DNA from 2 places in the Lachnoclostridium phytofermentans ISDg genome. Region 1 is predicted to be linked to the other one. Evidence: a T-box and tRNA genes for the amino acid it is inferred to sense, from the RefSeq annotation. Region 1 holds a T-box; the other holds one or more tRNA genes.
What was found. A T-box is a leader RNA that pairs with one kind of tRNA and senses whether it is charged. The one in region 1 lies ahead of thrS (threonine--tRNA ligase), so its partner is inferred to be a tRNA-Thr.
Positions count from the first base shown of each region.

Region 2: it has a tRNA-Thr gene. The T-box ahead of thrS (threonine--tRNA ligase) is inferred to sense a tRNA for this amino acid. The anticodon was not compared.

Region 1 covers NC_010001.1:957,586-966,313, forward strand. The annotation lists gene CPHY_RS03980 (sensor histidine kinase) at 1-469, opposite strand, end outside; gene CPHY_RS03985 (ATP-dependent nuclease) at 837-2,765, shown strand; gene CPHY_RS03990 (S66 peptidase family protein) at 2,948-3,898, shown strand; gene CPHY_RS03995 (HD-GYP domain-containing protein) at 4,047-5,138, shown strand; gene CPHY_RS22400 (C-GCAxxG-C-C family (seleno)protein) at 5,332-6,315, shown strand; T-box leader at 6,465-6,675, shown strand; gene thrS (threonine--tRNA ligase) at 6,775-8,728, shown strand, end outside.
Region 2 covers NC_010001.1:450,362-459,089, reverse strand. The annotation lists gene CPHY_RS01980 (ATP-binding cassette domain-containing protein) at 1-596, opposite strand, end outside; gene CPHY_RS01975 (response regulator transcription factor) at 740-1,429, opposite strand; gene CPHY_RS01970 (DUF4914 family protein) at 1,685-3,562, opposite strand; gene CPHY_RS01965 (hypothetical protein) at 4,530-4,814, shown strand; gene CPHY_RS01960 (lysine exporter LysO family protein) at 4,817-5,416, shown strand; gene CPHY_RS21555 (DUF6774 domain-containing protein) at 5,588-6,163, opposite strand; tRNA gene CPHY_RS01950 (tRNA-Arg) at 6,776-6,849, opposite strand; tRNA gene CPHY_RS01945 (tRNA-Leu) at 6,898-6,983, opposite strand; tRNA gene CPHY_RS01940 (tRNA-Val) at 7,001-7,073, opposite strand; tRNA gene CPHY_RS01935 (tRNA-Asp) at 7,149-7,222, opposite strand; tRNA gene CPHY_RS01930 (tRNA-Ile) at 7,271-7,344, opposite strand; tRNA gene CPHY_RS01925 (tRNA-Thr) at 7,373-7,445, opposite strand; tRNA gene CPHY_RS01920 (tRNA-Glu) at 7,565-7,636, opposite strand; tRNA gene CPHY_RS01915 (tRNA-Asn) at 7,718-7,789, opposite strand; rRNA gene CPHY_RS01910 (23S ribosomal RNA) at 7,856-8,728, opposite strand, start outside.

The sequences.
Region 1 (8,728 bases):
CTTCTTCGGTAAGATTATCCTTCATCTCAATGTAAGTAGCACTTGCACCAATCATACCTGTTAAAGGAGTTCGAAGATCGTGAGAAATTGCGCGTAAGAGATTAGCACGCATTTTTTCCTTTTCAGCATCAGCATTTAAACGTTGATGCGCTTGTAAATTTACAACGGTAGTGCTTGTAATAAATGAGATTGCAAGCATACCAAGGAAAGTGATTGGATAACCTGTCCTAGTGAAATCTAATTCTAGGTAAGGAAAAGTAAAGAAATAGTTTACCCCAATGACACCTACAGCAGAACCAATAACACCATAACGATATCCCTCGGTATATTTGGTTATTAAAACTATGGAAAGCATATAAACAATTGCAATGTTTGCTGTATTATTTGTAATTAAATGAAACAATAATGAGCAAAGGGTAGCGATAGCTAGAAATACAATTGTTTTTAGCCAATCTGGTAAATGCTTCATTTTATCCTCCTGTGTGATTTGTTTATTAGCACATAAGTTTCTAGGAAAATCCTTTTCTCTTAATGCACTTTAATCGACACATATTACTAGTGTTAGGGTATAACATAATATGGGAACAATCAAGTGTTACTTTAAGAATTTAAAAGTATTCGTACAGATGACCTATCTGTCAGACTTTTTCACAATCTTTTATACTTATCGTGCAGAATGTTCATAAAAGAAGTATAATAGAAAAAACACAGAAGCGCTAGGGGGAGTGTGAAAAGAATTTCTAAGGCACCAAAAAACGCTGCCTAAGAAATTCTAAAATTCACACGGCTTACTACTGAGCAGGCATGTTTGGAAGTATGAAAGATTGGAGTTGTTTATGCAGATTAAAGAAATTTCTATTAAAAATTTTAAATCAATACGAAAACTTCAAATGACCAATATTGAAAAAGCTTTTATTATCGTGGGAAAAAACAGTACAGGTAAAACGGTTATTTTGGATGCTATTTTGGCTGTCTCTGGAATCTATCAGATAAAGCCTTCCGATTTTATTGTATCAGATGGAAATATCAGAATAGACATCTCTTATGTGGTAACCAAAGAGGATCTAAAATCATTTCATGACCGTGGCTTAATAAGCAAATATAAAAGATATGACTCTTGGTATAATGATTTTTGCAAAAAAGTTCCTAGTTTTCAGCCTTTAGAGGAGGAAGATAGTTTTCGTCTATTTGTTAGTTTTACTGCAAATAAGGGAGGAATTGTGCGTTATGGAGATGGAATTTCAAAGCACAATCCTCATCTAATCAAGATTTTACCAAAGATACATTATATCGATCATAAAAGAAATATTGAAGGGATTCAAAGAGATATCCTCCTTGCCCAAGGACAGGATGCTATTGTAAGCCTTAGAGATAATGTTTGTATGTTTGATAGTGCAAAGAAATGTGTGAATTGTTTTCAATGTATAGGCATTATTGAGAAAAAGAAGCCAGAAGAGCTAAGTATCTTTGAAGTAGCAAAATTATTGGAATATAAACTTTATCATCGGAATTTAGATTCCTTTGTAGAGAAAGTTAATGATTGCTTTCGCAGAAATAATGAGCGAGCTCAATCAATTCGTTATGATATGAATTTTAATATCGATGAAATCTTTCAGATGAATACAGTTGTATTAAATCACGAGCGAAATACGGTTGGACCATTGTCTACGATGAGTGAAGGTACGAAAAGTATCTATATCTTATCTTTATTAGAAGCTTATATTGCAGAGCAAAATAGTATACCAAGTATTATCATGATGGAAGATCCAGAGGCTTATTTGCACCCTCAACTTCAAAAAAGTGCCAGCGAAATTCTTTATCGATTATCGAAAAAAAATCAAGTAATATTCTCAACCCATTCTCCTAATCTGTTGTTTACGTTTAATTCTAGGCAGATTAAGCAGGTCATATTGGATGAAAACTATGATACTACTGTAAAAGAGGATACGGATATTGATGAAATCTTAAATGATTTGGGATATTCAGCAAACGATTTAATGAACGTAAGCTTTGTTTTCATTGTAGAAGGCAAGCAAGATAGCAGTAGACTTCCGTTGTTACTAAATAAATACTATTCTGAGATTTTTGATGAGAATGGGTTACCAAAACGAGTAGCTATTATTGCAACCAATAGTTGTACCAATATAAAGACCTATGCCAATTTAAAATACATTAATAAACTATACCTTAAGGATCAGTTTATGATGATACGAGATGGCGATGGGCTTAATCCGAAGGAATTAAAAGCGCAGTTATGCAATTATTACCGAAGCAGGGGAAGGGAAGATATTGATATTCTTCCTCGAGTGAGAGAACGAAATGTATTGATTTTAAAGTACTATTCCTTTGAAAATTATTTTTTAGAACCTTCTATTATGTCAGCAATTGGTGTTGTAGAAAGTGAGGACGCATTCTATCAGACACTTTTTGAAAAGTATAAGGAATATTTGTACCGACTATCTAGTGTAAAGAATATGACAGAAAAAACTGGATGTAAGATTAAAACCAAAGACGATTTAAAACTAAATTTTGAGTTGATTAAAATCTACGTACGTGGCCATAATCTGTTTGATATCTACTATGGACGATATAAAGGAGATGCATTAACAGAGATACTAAGGCGTTATATTGAACTAGCTCCTAGAGAAACATTTGCAGATATTTTAGATGCTATTGATCAGTTTTTATTTTTTGAAAGTAAGGTTACTAGTGCTAAAATCACGGAGGGGGAAGAAAAAGATAATTCAAATAAGTTAAATAATTAATTAAAGGAATGACCTGTGAAAGAAAAGGAAAAGAAATAATAATAATTTGAAATAGGAAATGGAAAAGAAATAAAAATGAAATTGTTTAAATTAAAAGAAATAGAAAAGAAAAGGAGAAAGCATAGGAGTAATAAGTTTGCATATTATCTAACTAACAGTATTGAAAAGATAAGGTTATAACTATGGAGAAGAATTGCGTTAACACAAGTAGAGAGCATTTAATTTTTCCCGACCAACTAAAAAGAGGAGATACCATTGGACTTGTTTGTCCTTCTTCTCCTACCACGAAAGAAAAGGTTGTGAAAAGTGTTGAATTTATGCAAGATCTCGGATTTGATGTTAAGTTAGGTAGGAGTTGTTGGTGTGAGTTAAACGGCTACCTTGCAGGTGATGCTTGTCTACGGGCAGAGGATATCAATCGAATGTTTGCAGATGATACGGTAAAAGCTATTTTCTGTATTCGAGGTGGATATGGTAGTAGCCAAATCATGAATCTTTTAAATTATGATATGATTAGGAAACATCCTAAAATATTTGTTGGTTATAGTGATATTACAAATTTGTTATCCGCATTCTTTCAGTTATGTGGATTCATCACCTTTCATGGTCCTATGGTAGCATCTAATTTCTTGCAGCATTTTGATCCTTATACCGAAGAGTCGTTATGGAGAGCGTTATTTATGGGAGAGTCACTTACCTTTCAAAATCCTAAGGGAAGGGAACTTACAGTAGTGAGGGAAGGCTGTGCTGAAGGACTCTTAGTTGGTGGGAATTTATCTTTAATAACTAGTCAGATTGGAACATTTTATGCACCTGACTTTCGAGGAAAGATTTTATTTCTTGAAGAAGTTGGGGAGACGGTTCCAAGAATTGGACGTATGCTTGATCAACTTTGGCTAACTGGTATTATAGGGCAGATTAAAGGAGTTTTATTGGGTGATTTTACAGATTGCACGAATCCATACGATAGTAAATATGGTGTTGATGAACTATTTCAAGACTTCTTTTGTCAGTTTAAGAAGCCAGTCTTATCGAATTTAGCATGTGGACATAGTTTTCCTACAGCGACGTTACCGATTGGAACGTTTTGCACGATGGATACCAATCTTAAACAAATCTGTTTTTATCGATAGTTTTAGACGAAAAGTTAAGAAAATAGTGGGAATAACAAAATTTCTTACGTATTGTGTATGCAACAATTGCAAAAATGATTATATTATGGTATATTTGAATTACCAAAATATTACAATTACTTTTGCAATGAAGAAGGAGGTATTATTCTTGATTACCGATGCAACGCAATCCGAGAAAATGATACACATTCCTATCACACAAGTAGTGCCAGGCATGGTTATAGCTCGTGATATTTACTCACGCAATGACCAGTTAATATTGGTTAAGGGTACCAAGTTACTACCAAATATGATTGCTAAGATGATGTTCTATACCATTGAAAGTATTTTTATTTACAAGAGCGAAGAAGATATATATTCTGATTCAAGTTATTATAATCGAATTAAGCAGAGTGAGGACTTTAAGAATTTTAAACAGACCTATGATGACGCTATGATGGAAATCAAAGATTCTGTAAATCTGTTATTGCAATACAGCAACCAGGTACCAGAACAGCAGTTGTTACATAAAGTCGAGAAGATTATACGCACGAGTAAGAACAAATTTCATCTGCTTGAGATGATATACTGTATTCATGAACATGATGATTTAACATTTATACATTCCATCAATGTGGCATTAATTTGCCATGTATTTGGTGAATGGTTGCAAATTCCCCCACATGAGGTTAAAATTCTAACCATATGCGGATTGTTGCATGACGTTGGAAAATTAGTAATTCCAAAAGAAATCTTAAATAAACCAGGTCCTTTAACAAAAGAGGAGTACGAGATTGTAAAAGATCATCCAGAACAAGGTTATCTTTTGCTGCTAAATCATAAGATGGATGAGCGAATTCGTTTGGCTGCATTAGAACATCATGAACGTTATGACGGAAACGGGTATCCTTTATGTAAATATGGAAATGATATTCATCCGTTTTCCATGATTGTCGCAATTGCTGATGTATATGATGCAATGACGAGTAGACGGGTGTATCGAGGAGCAATCTGTCCGTTTGATGTAATAAAATTATTTGAAGAAGAAGGAAAGCAACAGTACGATGTAAAATACTTGATTCCACTGATTCAAAAGATAGCTGAAATTTATATTAACCATACTGTGAAACTAAGTAACAATCAAAAAGGAGAAATCATTCTACTTAACAAAGATAGTTTATCAAGACCTGTAATTAAGGTTGATAATGAGTTTATTGATTTATCGAAGCATAAAGATTTACGAATTGAAGCAGTGATTTAGTTAGTGTAAAATAAAGCTGTTTAACTGTAAGTTTATTTGTATGCAAATAAAAGGAATTTATTTACTTTGTATTTAAAAGTAATACAAAAGGTATTATCCTACTTTATTTTTTTATGCAATAGGTATAAAATAAAAGTCATTTTTCCTACTTTTTATTTCTGCATACTAAAAGTTACTGTATAAGGAGAATATTATGGAGAGCAGAAGAGAAAAAGCAATTCGATTGTTTCAGGAAGGTTATAACTGTTCGCAAGCAGTTTTTGCTGTATTTAACGATGAATATCAAATCCCAAAGGATTTGGCATTGAAACTTTCCTCATCTTTTGGTGGTGGGATGGGAAGAATGAGAGAGGTATGCGGAGCAGTTTCTGGCATGTCGATGGTAGCTGGTCTAGAGACAGGAGCAATCGATGGAGGGGATGCCGAAGGAAAGAAAAAGAATTATGATATGGTACAGAAGTTAGCTGCTAAATTTCGTGAAAAGAAAGGTTCTATTATCTGTAGAGAGCTGCTTGGACTTGATCAGGAGGGTTCAGAGAAAGCATTTATCGATACTAAGCCAGAAGCAAGAACAGAGCAGTATTATGAAAAAAGGCCTTGTGCCTTGTTAGTAGGTGATGCAGTGGATATATTAGAAAAAGAATTATTTCAAGAAACAAAAGATTCAAAAAAGGTTCAGACAAAAATCCAGATGGTACGAGTAGAAGATGATGAGTCCATAAAAGAATTAGCAGAGGTTGCGAATGAAGTTTGGCATCAGCATTTTTCAACCATATTGTCATTAGAACAAATTGATTATATGGTAGATAAGTTCCAATCGGTCAAGGCAATGACAGAACAGATAAAGTGTTCGGGCTACGAATACTATTTTATTGTTGTAGATGGAATCACAGTCGGTTATACGGGGATCCACCCGGAAGAGGGTAAATTGTTTTTAAGCAAGCTGTATATTCTTAGAAAATACCGAGGAAATCAATATGCTTCCCATGTATTTGAGTTTTTAAAAGAACTCTGCAAAGAAAGAGGGCTACAAGCAATTTGGCTTACTGTTAACCGTTATAACTATGATACAATTCATATTTATGAGAAAAAAGGGTTTCAAACCATAAGAACACAGGTAGCTGATATCGGTAATGGATTTGTCATGGATGATTATGTAATGGAACTTAAGCTTTGATAAGGAAAGGTTTGCAATGTTTATTTTCTTGTTAAAAATCTCCATAGTATAGTTTAAAAAATTTCCATGGCATAGCGTCTTGACAACTTAAATGGAAATGTTATAATAACAAAAAGAAAAGACTTTTTTGATTTTTAACAATTTATTGAGATAATACGTTGATGAGAAGAGTAAATTGTGGAGTATTTCAGAGAGGAATACAGTAGCTGAAAGTATTCTAATGCAGAAGCAATTGAAGACTACCTCGGAGTGGCCCTAATCCGGCCCGGTGATTCCGTTACCATCGAATGAAGCCGGGATATCAAAGCATAGCTTTTATGTCCAATAAGGGTGGAACCGCGAGTGATACTCGTCCCTTTCGAATACGTTAAGTAATCGAAAGAGACGAGTTTTTTTATATTCAGTGAACAAAATTATTGTAATTATAAAAGGCGCTAAAGCACCAGAAATGAGGATATTATGAAGATTACATTAAAAGATGGCTCTGTAAAAGAGTATTCGGAGTCTATGCAAATTATTGATATTGCCAAAGATATCAGCGAAGGATTAGCAAGAATGGCATGCGCAGCTGAACTTGATGGAAAAGTAGTTGACCTTCGTACTGAAGTTTCAAAAGACGCAGAATTAAGTATCTTAACATTTAACGATGATGGTGGTAAGGCTGCTTATCGTCACACAACTTCTCATGTACTTGCACAAGCAGTGAAGAGATTATATCCAGATGCAAAAATAGCAATCGGACCATCCATTGACACAGGATTTTATTATGATTTTGATGTTGCTCCTTTTGATCGTGCAGCTCTTGATGCATTAGAGCAGGAGATGAAGAAAATTATTAAAGAAGGCGCTGAAATCACAAGATTTACACTTCCCCGCGCAGAAGCAATCAAGTTTATGGAAGAGAAAGAGGAACCATATAAGGTTGAATTAATTCGTGATTTACCAGAGGATTCCGTAATATCTTTCTACTCTCAGGGAGATTTTGTAGACCTTTGTGCTGGACCACATCTCATGAGTACAAAAAATATTAAAGCGATTAAGTTAATCAATTCTTCCGGTGCTTACTGGAGAGGCAGTGAGAAAAATAAGATGCTTACTCGTGTTTACGGAACTGCGTTTACAAAAAATGCAGATCTTGAGGAGTTTTTAAATCATTTAGAAGATATTAAGAAGAGAGACCATAATAAACTTGGTCGTGAGATGGAGCTATTTGCAACTGTTGACGTTATTGGCCAGGGCTTACCACTCTTAATGCCTAAGGGTGCAAAGATGATTCAAACTCTTCAACGTTGGATTGAGGATGAAGAAGAACGTCGTGGTTATATGAGAACAAAGACTCCATTACTCGCTAAGAAAGATTTGTATGAAATATCAGATCACTGGAATCATTACAAAGAGGGTATGTTCGTTCTTGGTGATGAGGAGGATGAGAATGCAGAAGTATTTGCACTTCGTCCTATGACTTGTCCATTCCAGTATTATGTATATAAACAGTCTCAAAAGAGTTATCGTGATTTGCCTTGTCGTTATGGTGAAACTTCAACACTATTCCGTAATGAGGATTCTGGTGAGATGCATGGTCTTACAAGAGTTCGCCAGTTTACAATTTCGGAAGGTCATCTTATCGTAACACCAGAACAGCTAGAAGAGGAATTCAAGGGTTGTGTGGATTTAGCAAAATACTGTTTAACTACTTTAGGTTTAGCAGATGATGTAACTTACCGTCTATCCAAATGGGATCCAAATAACCAGGGTAAATATCTTGGTAATGAAGAGACTTGGAATAAGGTTCAGAATATGATGCGTGATATTTTAAATCATATTGGACTCGACTTCACAGAAGAAGACGGAGAGGCTGCATTCTATGGTCCTAAGCTTGATATTCAGGCTAAGAATGTGTATGGTAAAGAAGATACCATGATTACAATTCAGCTTGATATGTTCCTTGCTGATCGTTTTGATATGACTTATATCGATGCAAATGGTGAGAAGAAACGTCCATATATTATTCACAGAACAAGTATGGGATGTTATGAAAGAACACTTGCTTGGTTGATTGAAAAATACGCTGGTAAATTCCCAACTTGGTTATGTCCAGAGCAAGTTCGTATCTTACCTATCTCTGAGAAGTACAGTGACTATGCTAAGATGGTAGAAAAAGAGCTTCTTGACAATGGGGTACTTGTTACTGTAGATAACCGTGCAGAAAAGATTGGCTATAAGATCCGTGAAGCTAGATTAGATCGTGTACCTTATATGCTAGTTGTTGGTCAAAAGGAAGCAGAAGAAGGTTTAGTTTCTGTAAGAAGCCGCTACCTTGGAGATGAAGGACAAAAGAAGGTTAGTGATTTCGTTGATGCAATCTGCAAAGAGATCAGAACTAAGGAAATTCGTAAAATAGAAGTAACAGAAG
Region 2 (8,728 bases), 510 kb from region 1:
ATCTTTGACAATTCTTCTAAGATATGGCTCGAAATAATGATTGTCATATTACGCTCTTTATTTAACCGTTGAATTGTATCTCTCACTTCAACAATCCCTTGAGGATCAAGACCATTGATTGGCTCATCAAGTACCAGTAAGTCCGGATCTCCAATCAATGCCATACCAATTCCAAGTCTCTGTTTCATACCAAGCGAATAATTTTTTGTCTTTTTCTTATTTACATCTTTTAAGCCTATAAGCTCAATAATTTCATGAATATAATTATCATCCTGAATCCCATGACTGATACACTTCATCTTTAGATTTTCAAACGCAGTCATATTCGGAAATAATCCCGGTGCCTCAATTAAAACCCCAATCCTGGAAAATAGCTCCTTTTGCTTATTACAATCCGCACCAAATAGCTCTATATTACCTGAGGTTTGTTTTGCAAGTCCGCTAATCATTTTTAAAAATGTAGTTTTACCTGCTCCATTCCTACCGATAAAGCCATAGATATCACCTCGCTTTATCGTTAGGTTTACCTGATTAACAGCAGCATAATTTTTATACTTCTTTGTTAGAACGGATGACCTTAACAATATATCATTCATACTCTTCCTCCTCTTTCTCTCTGTTTCAATATTTCTGTTATAAAGCAATGTTCTTTTCAAGTATTATCTTAAAGAATCTTTATAAACATATCGCAAAGGAAAGTTAAAGAAATGGTAAAGATAGTATTTACTAAGTTTAAAGACTATTTACTGAGTTTAAATCCTATTCCCCAGACCGTATCAATATAATCGTCTTCTGTAACCTTTTTTAGCTTCATGCGGATATTACTGATATGAACATTGATTGTCTTATCCTCACCGATAAAGTATTCTTCCCATGCATAATTATAAATCTCCTGCTTACTAAACACCTTGTTTGGATGGAGAAGTAAAAGTTCTAATATCTTATATTCCTGTTTGGTAAGTGATATCAAATTTCCTGCTAATCTAACTTCATAAGAACTACGATTCAATAATAAGTCTTTATGAGAAAGACATTGATTTGTTTCATCCTGCGATTTTTCTATATTTCGATTTACTCGCCTAAGAGCTACTTCAATACGAACAAGTAATTCTTTTAATTGAAATGGTTTCGTAATATAATCATCTGCTCCGCATGATAGGACATCCACCTTACTATCCAGCTCGTCCTTTGCAGATAGCACAATAACAGGCGTCCGTTCTTTTTTATTGAACAGCTTTAAAAACTCTTCTCCTGACATGCCCGGTAACATTAAATCCAAAAGAATTAAATCAAACTCTGTCATGCCTACATTTAGCATGGCTTCTGTACCCGAATATGCCTGAACCACCTCATAACCAGCTTCCTCTAAGGCTTCTCTCAGCATGTTATTAATATTTAGATCATCTTCAACAACTAATATTTTTTTCATAAGACTCCCATTGATAAAGATTACTTTATTTTGTTTTATTCAGACTATAATAGCATGATTATAACAGAACTATAATTAAAAATGCAAAGAATATATTTATCTAAAACAAGGAAAGACATTCGCGAACTTTCCTTATCATGTTAAAAGCGAGTGCAAACGAAATCCTCCGAAAGCTGATTGGCTTCTCCTTAGAATATTCCATTTGCACCCGCTCTTTTAGGGTACCTATATTAAAACAGTAAAATAACTGTTTTATTAATATCTCATTGGCAATAAATCATTGTACTCTTGAACAGAAGCATCAGAAAGTAATAATTCAATTATCTTTCTACCCATCTCATGAAGTTCAGGAGTTAAGAATTTCTGTACTTCCTCCTTGAAGAAATCAAGAAGTATCTTAGAACCAGCATCATAGCCTTCGATACCAACTTCTTGCTGCATTTCTGGTTGTAAAAATGCCTTACGGATGTACTGACCATCTACCTTAAGTGATCCAAGTCCATATCCTAGAATTGAACAACGAGCTTCTACTAAGTGCTCTGGTTTAAATTTTGCACTACCTCTTCTAGCTATATACTCTCTTGCTACCCACTGTGGTACAAATCCAACTTCATAAGCACCGATGTGTTGATTCGGAATGAGTAAATAACGAGTATGACTTGAATTTAATATCTGCTCCATAAGAAGGTTTGCCTGCTCCACCATTTTACCAGTTGCAAATGGCCAGTAAGAACCAACACCTTCACTTGTCATACCTTCGGAAGAAGTAATACTTGGATTGTTATATCCTCTTGGTGCAACCAATCTCCATAACCAAGCAAGTGCTGGAGGTAAAATATGGAACATACCAAGAATACCATAAGAAGGGTTCTTCTTTGTACAAGCCGGTGTTCTAACACCAAAACTTCTAACATCAATTTCTACAGGCTCATCAATTACATTCGGAACCAAGCGTCTTGGAAGAACTACTCTTGGGTTTGGACAAGGTTTTCCATTAGAATCTAATGTATGTTCCCAAACAAGACAGGTAGAATTTGGCACACCTTGAATATTTAAAAATACCAACGGCTCTTGTGGATGAATAAAAATCTTTTCATGCTGAGGAGCAGTACCATAACTCTTAATATGATCACAACGTAAGAACCAACCTTGCTCTGCATCCTTAACAACAAGTTTCTTACTATCGTTTTGCATCCTTGGATGGCAAATTGCCATATCATCGGTAACAGGTCTTAATTCACATGATTCTGATAATTCAATAAATGTTTTCTCACCAGTTACTGTATTTTTACCAAGTAAAATACGACCATCCATCTCACGGTGAACATGCTCGATCATCTCACTCTTTCCACCGCCAGATGCACCTTCATGCATAATAACAATTTCATTGTCGTATGGGGTAATAACCTTAACAGTAGACGCGTGAACGGTTGTCCAACCTTCATTTTCACCAATGTTAAGTAAAACGCCGTAGATACCCTTCTTCGCACTTGGGCCTGGATATAAGTTATAGGAAAACAACTCATGAATTCCTGTTAAACGATTGTGAATTACAATTTGTTTACCATCAAAATGGGTATGACGGAATGGAGGTGCTAAGAAAATGACTGCCTTTGGATTGAAGTCCTCCGATATGTCATGCATACTGGTAAAGCCCTGTAAATCTGCAACAGCACAAGCAAAAAATCCCGCATTTGCTGGAGAAACCAATAAGGTATCATAACCATATTCCTCACCACCGGACTTAAAAGCAAACACAATAAGCTTTTGCTTTTTTAACCATTGGAATGTTTCCTGACGAAGTGGCTCAAAATCTTGATTGTAAACATCATCGTACTTAGGCTTGTCTGTATCATTTTTATCGGCAACTAATAGACAATCTGGGTCACGTCTACGCATATAGTCGTCCGGATAATTTACTACAATACCATTTTTACAACGAGTAACCGTTGCTTCTACAATGTTGCCCTTGCCCGGTACATCATAAGCCACCTCATAAGTGTCCACATCTTCTCCACCAAAAGCCATATGTATCAGCTCCTTCTTCGAACGTGGATAGTATACGTGTTTGCTCTCGGTTAAGATATCCCTGATATAAGATGGCAAATTCCACTTTTCCTGATTGATTTTCATAGCAATCCTCACTTTCTTCCTGTCTTTTTATATAAAAATATAATTCAAGATGTTATCTCTTATATATTTTTAGCCCTTATTTAATTATTCCTACCTCAGAATTGAACTATACATTCATTGGCTCGCATAAAAAAATGACGAAAGGTCCCTACGTTTTTAAAAAAGCCAATATCAAAGAAACCTCTGATATTGGCTTACTTACAACTTAGTTTAACTATTTGTATCGTCATCCATATTATGAAATATTAAACCAACTTTTTCTTAGGAGATTAAATGCCTAACATCCTTAAAAAAGCCTTAAGAAGTCAAATAAAGACTTCGTTAATAAATTATCTAATTCTAGTTTAAATTTATGATAATATTTCCTAATCCTACCAAAGTTCAATTGAATTACATTCACTTATACAAAATTTAATGCAGCTAATTATAATGAAAAACCTGTAAACATACTGTTTGCAGGTTTTAAATTCAAGTAATATAATCTAGTAAGTAACCTGTTAGGAATTTTGTCATTACACGTAATCTGTACCAATGTCGGATACGGTTTAATATATCACAAACAATTTATAAAGTCAAGATTCATAGCTATTTCCTAGCAGATAAAAATTATCCAGTAGTATTGATAGAAGCATCAAAAAATCAAAACTTTCTCGTAGTTTTATACGCTAATTCGTCAAAGTGTTGATGTATTTATCTAAATTTTAACTTCTTAGTACTCAAAGTTCTAATTTTAATAGGATTCATTTTTAAAATTTATATAGAAGCACCAAATTATAAGCAAGTACTGTTTATATCTTTCGTATCATTCGTTTCTCTTGCTTGAAGTTAAAATATTTGTTATAGTATATACGTTTGTATTAGGATTCGTGGGCTTTAGAGAGGTTAAAATTCTCTATTCTTATCCATATCATTATCTGTTCTTGATTTTTTCTAAAAGAGGACTTTATTATAGAAGGGAGGCTATATTATGGATATTCTCATTATTATGGGAATTGGAATTTTCATTGGATCAAGGTTTTTTCCAGAGAAACATAAAAAAAAGAATGAAAAAATGCAAATAGTATGCACCATTTTAATTATTTTTTCTATGGGGGTTATGCTTGGTAAAAGAGAGCATTTTCTTCAAGAGATATCAACACTTGGTTTAACTAGTTTTCTATACTTTTTTATTCCAACAGTCTTTTCTACTTTAATTGTTTACTTATTAACCAGATTATTTATGAAAAAGAAACTAAAAGAAAAGGAGGACTAATTATGGTTCTACTTACCGTAATTGCCCTGTTAATAGGAATTGTTTATGGATTATCCGGCATTGATATAACAATCATTAATTTTGTTACAGAACATACTCATTATATCCTTTATTTACTTATGTTTTTAGTAGCTATCAGCATCGGATTAAATCGTGGCATTATACAGAAAATTAAAGAATATCATGTTAAAGTTTTTATTATTCCTTTTGGTATCATAATTGGATCGTTACTTGGAGGTATTATTTGTAGTTTTATCACTGGAATCTCTATGAACACCAGTACAGCTATGGCAAGTGGATTAGGTTGGTATAGCTTATCTGGTGTTATGGTAAGCGAGTTCGCAGGTGCTTCGTTTGGTAGTATTACTTTCTTAAGTAATTTAATGAGAGAAATATTTTCTTTCTTTAGTATCCCACTCATAGCAAAGTATTTGAATTTTCCAACCTGTATAGCTCCTGCAGGAGCTACCAGTGAAGATACTACCCTACCTATGTTAATTCGATATACCAATGAAGAAACCGTAGTATTATCTGTAATCAATGGTATTATTTGCTCAGCAGCAGTACCAATACTCATTAATCTCTGCTATCAGATTTTTTAAATTATTTTTGAGCAAAATATTTTATATATAATTTTTACTCATGATAGACATTGATGTGAATTAATGTCTATCTAATTTACTTAATAAGTATACTTCTAAGAATTATGTACATATTCCTTCTTGTAATTTATTTATAAAGGTCCGAATCGAAATTGCATTCATCCTATCATTCTATTTCTTGTTACTATGATTAATATCCTCTGACATATCAACGATTTTATTATCGCCCATCTTCATAGAATTATCATTTTTAGTGAATGTAGCTTTCATATTACTACTCCCACTAGTCTTCATTTCGGAGCTTTGTTCTCTTTTTACCGGTGTAATAACGTTTTTCTCATCACTGATTTGTTTTATACTACTACCGCTACTAGCGCTATTACCATTATTACTTTTACTGTCTTTATTATTTTTACCTACTTTATTACCATTACCGTCTTTATTACCTTTGTTACCTCTATTATCATTACTACCATTATTCTCGCTACTATTATTATTGTTACTATTATTATTGTTACTATTATTATTGCCGCTATTAGCATTACTATCTTTACTATTCTTCGCTGTGTTTGCGGCTTTCTTTTCGCAGATATCCTTACAAACCGCTCTACGTACCGCAATAGCATTAAGTGCATCACTTAAAAATAACAAGTCAGCTGCAAGCAATGCTAATTCGTTGTCATCAAGACATTCTGCAATTCGACATGCTACAGAGCTTATCAACAGTATATCAGTACAACTACTCATGATTATCACCTCGATATATTATATGTACTAAAGAAAGCGGGTAGTATTAAAGTTGTCCTTGAAGGTATTCGTAAGTAAATCTATGACTAACTAGTACAAGTTATGTCTAGTAAATATAATTTTATTTGGTTTATGACGGCAGAAAAAAATAGCCAATAAATTGTTGACTATCGAAATAACACAAGAAACTCCCTTAGAGAAATACTTACTGTTTTTCCCTTACTTATTAATTATAGCATACTATTTATGGTATACAAGAATAATAGGTTTCTAAATCTGAATATAGTGATTATGATAGCTAATTTTAAGTTAAACCATAAGGTTCTATTTAAATTATTGAGGGGTAAGCGTTTGGATTCTTAGACAAGACAGATTGATGATTATTATGATAATGAATTCTTTAAAATAGATAAATGAACAGTGGTATTTTAATATATTGGACGATTTTTTTAAAATATCTGTGACACATTTAAATAAAAATATCCCTGCATCTAGTATCTAGGGGTTCCTAAGAACCACACCACAACACCTGACACAAGGGTTTCCATTTTGATATGAGATCATGTCAATAAAATGAAAAAAGCCTGTAAACTCAGCATTTACAGGCACTAATGTACGTGACATGATTCGAACACGCGACCTTCTGGTCCGTAGCCAGACGCTCTATCCAGCTGAGCTACACGTACATAGTATGAAATTTTCATACTGATTATCTTTGAAAAATTCAAAGATAATGCCGGCGACCGGAATCGAACCGGTACGGGAGATTAGTCCCGCAGGATTTTAAGTCCTGTGCGTCTGCCAGTTCCGCCACGCCGGCATAACCTTTCGGTTGAATGGGACCTATAGGGCTCGAACCTATGACCCTCTGCTTGTAAGGCAGATGCTCTCCCAGCTGAGCTAAGATCCCAATTTAACTGGTCTTTATGACTCGATAACAAATACATATTGAGTATTTTTTGTCGTGTAATCTTTTCGATTACAACGACTCAGATGGGACTCGAACCCACGACCTCCGCCGTGACAGGGCGGCGCTCTAACCAACTGAGCCACTGAGCCAAATTCTTTTATTTCCTGTAAGATAATCCTTTGTATAATTATCTCTAGTGGACCTTCGGGGACTCGAACCCGGGACCGACCGGTTATGAGCCGGTTGCTCTAACCAACTGAGCTAAAGGTCCATGTCTTTTGAAAATCAAAAGCCATAAAAGCCGACGATCGGACTCGAACCGATAACCTGCTGATTACAAGTCAGCTGCTCTGCCAATTGAGCCACGTCGGCGTATTCACTTTACGTTTAATTGAGCCACGTCGGCACAATGTTCAATAGAGTATCTTTTTTTCACAAAGATAAGACCGATAGTAGCTTTCACCACTTTAGTTAACTATCAATCTTACAAATGACTCCAAGGGGATTTGAACCCCTGTTACCGCCGTGAAAGGGCGGTGTCTTAACCGCTTGACCATGGAGCCGTGCTAATAATATTAACATATAATTTAATTCTTGTCAATTAACAATTTTATCATTCATATCATGGTTATTCTTGTTAATAACTCCCCGAGTTGGGCTCGAACCAACAACCCCACGGTTAACAGCCGTGTGCTCTACCATTGAGCTATCGAGGAATACTTCTACATTGTAATAAATGATGTTGACATTGTCAACTCAGAAAAAAGTTTAAACAAACCTTTTAGGTTAAGCCCTCGACCTATTAGTAACAATCAGCTACATGTGTTACCACACTTCCACCTTTGTCCTATCAACCTTATCGTCTTTAAGGGGTCTTACTAGCTTATGCTATGGGATATCTTATCTTGAGGGGGGCTTCACGCTTAGATGCCTTCAGCGTTTATCCCGTCCCGACTTGGCTACTCGGCCATGCTCTTGGTAGAACAACCGATACACCAGAGGTCAGTCCATCCCGGTCCTCTCGTACTAAGGACAGCTCCTCTCAAATATCCTACGCCTACGCCGGATAGGGACCGAACTGTCTCACGACGTTCTGAACCCAGCTCGCGTACCGCTTTAATGGGCGAACAGCCCAACCCTTGGGACCTACTACAGCCCCAGGATGCGATGAGCCGACATCGAGGTGCCAAACCACTCCGTCGATGTGAACTCTTGGGAGTGATAAGCCTGTTATCCCCAGGGTAGCTTTTATCCGTTGAGCGATGGCAATCCCACTTTATACCACCGGATCACTAAGTCCTACTTTCGTACCTGCTCCACCCGTCGGTGTCACAGTCAAGCTCTCTTATGCCTTTGCACTCTACGAATGGTTTCCAACCATTCTGAGAGAACCTTTGAGCGCCTCCGATACCCTTTCGGAGGCGACCGCCCCAGTCAAACTCCCCGCCTGACATTGTCCCCTAGCCGGGTCACGGCTACAGGTTAGAAATCCAGTACTACAAGGGTGGTATCCCAACAGCGACTCCGTAAGAACTGGCGTTCCTACTTCTTAGTCTCCCACCTATCCTGTACATGCAGCACCGAATCCCAGTATCAAGCTGAAGTAAAGCTCCATGGGGTCTTTCCGTCCTGGCGCAGGTAACCAGCATCTTCAC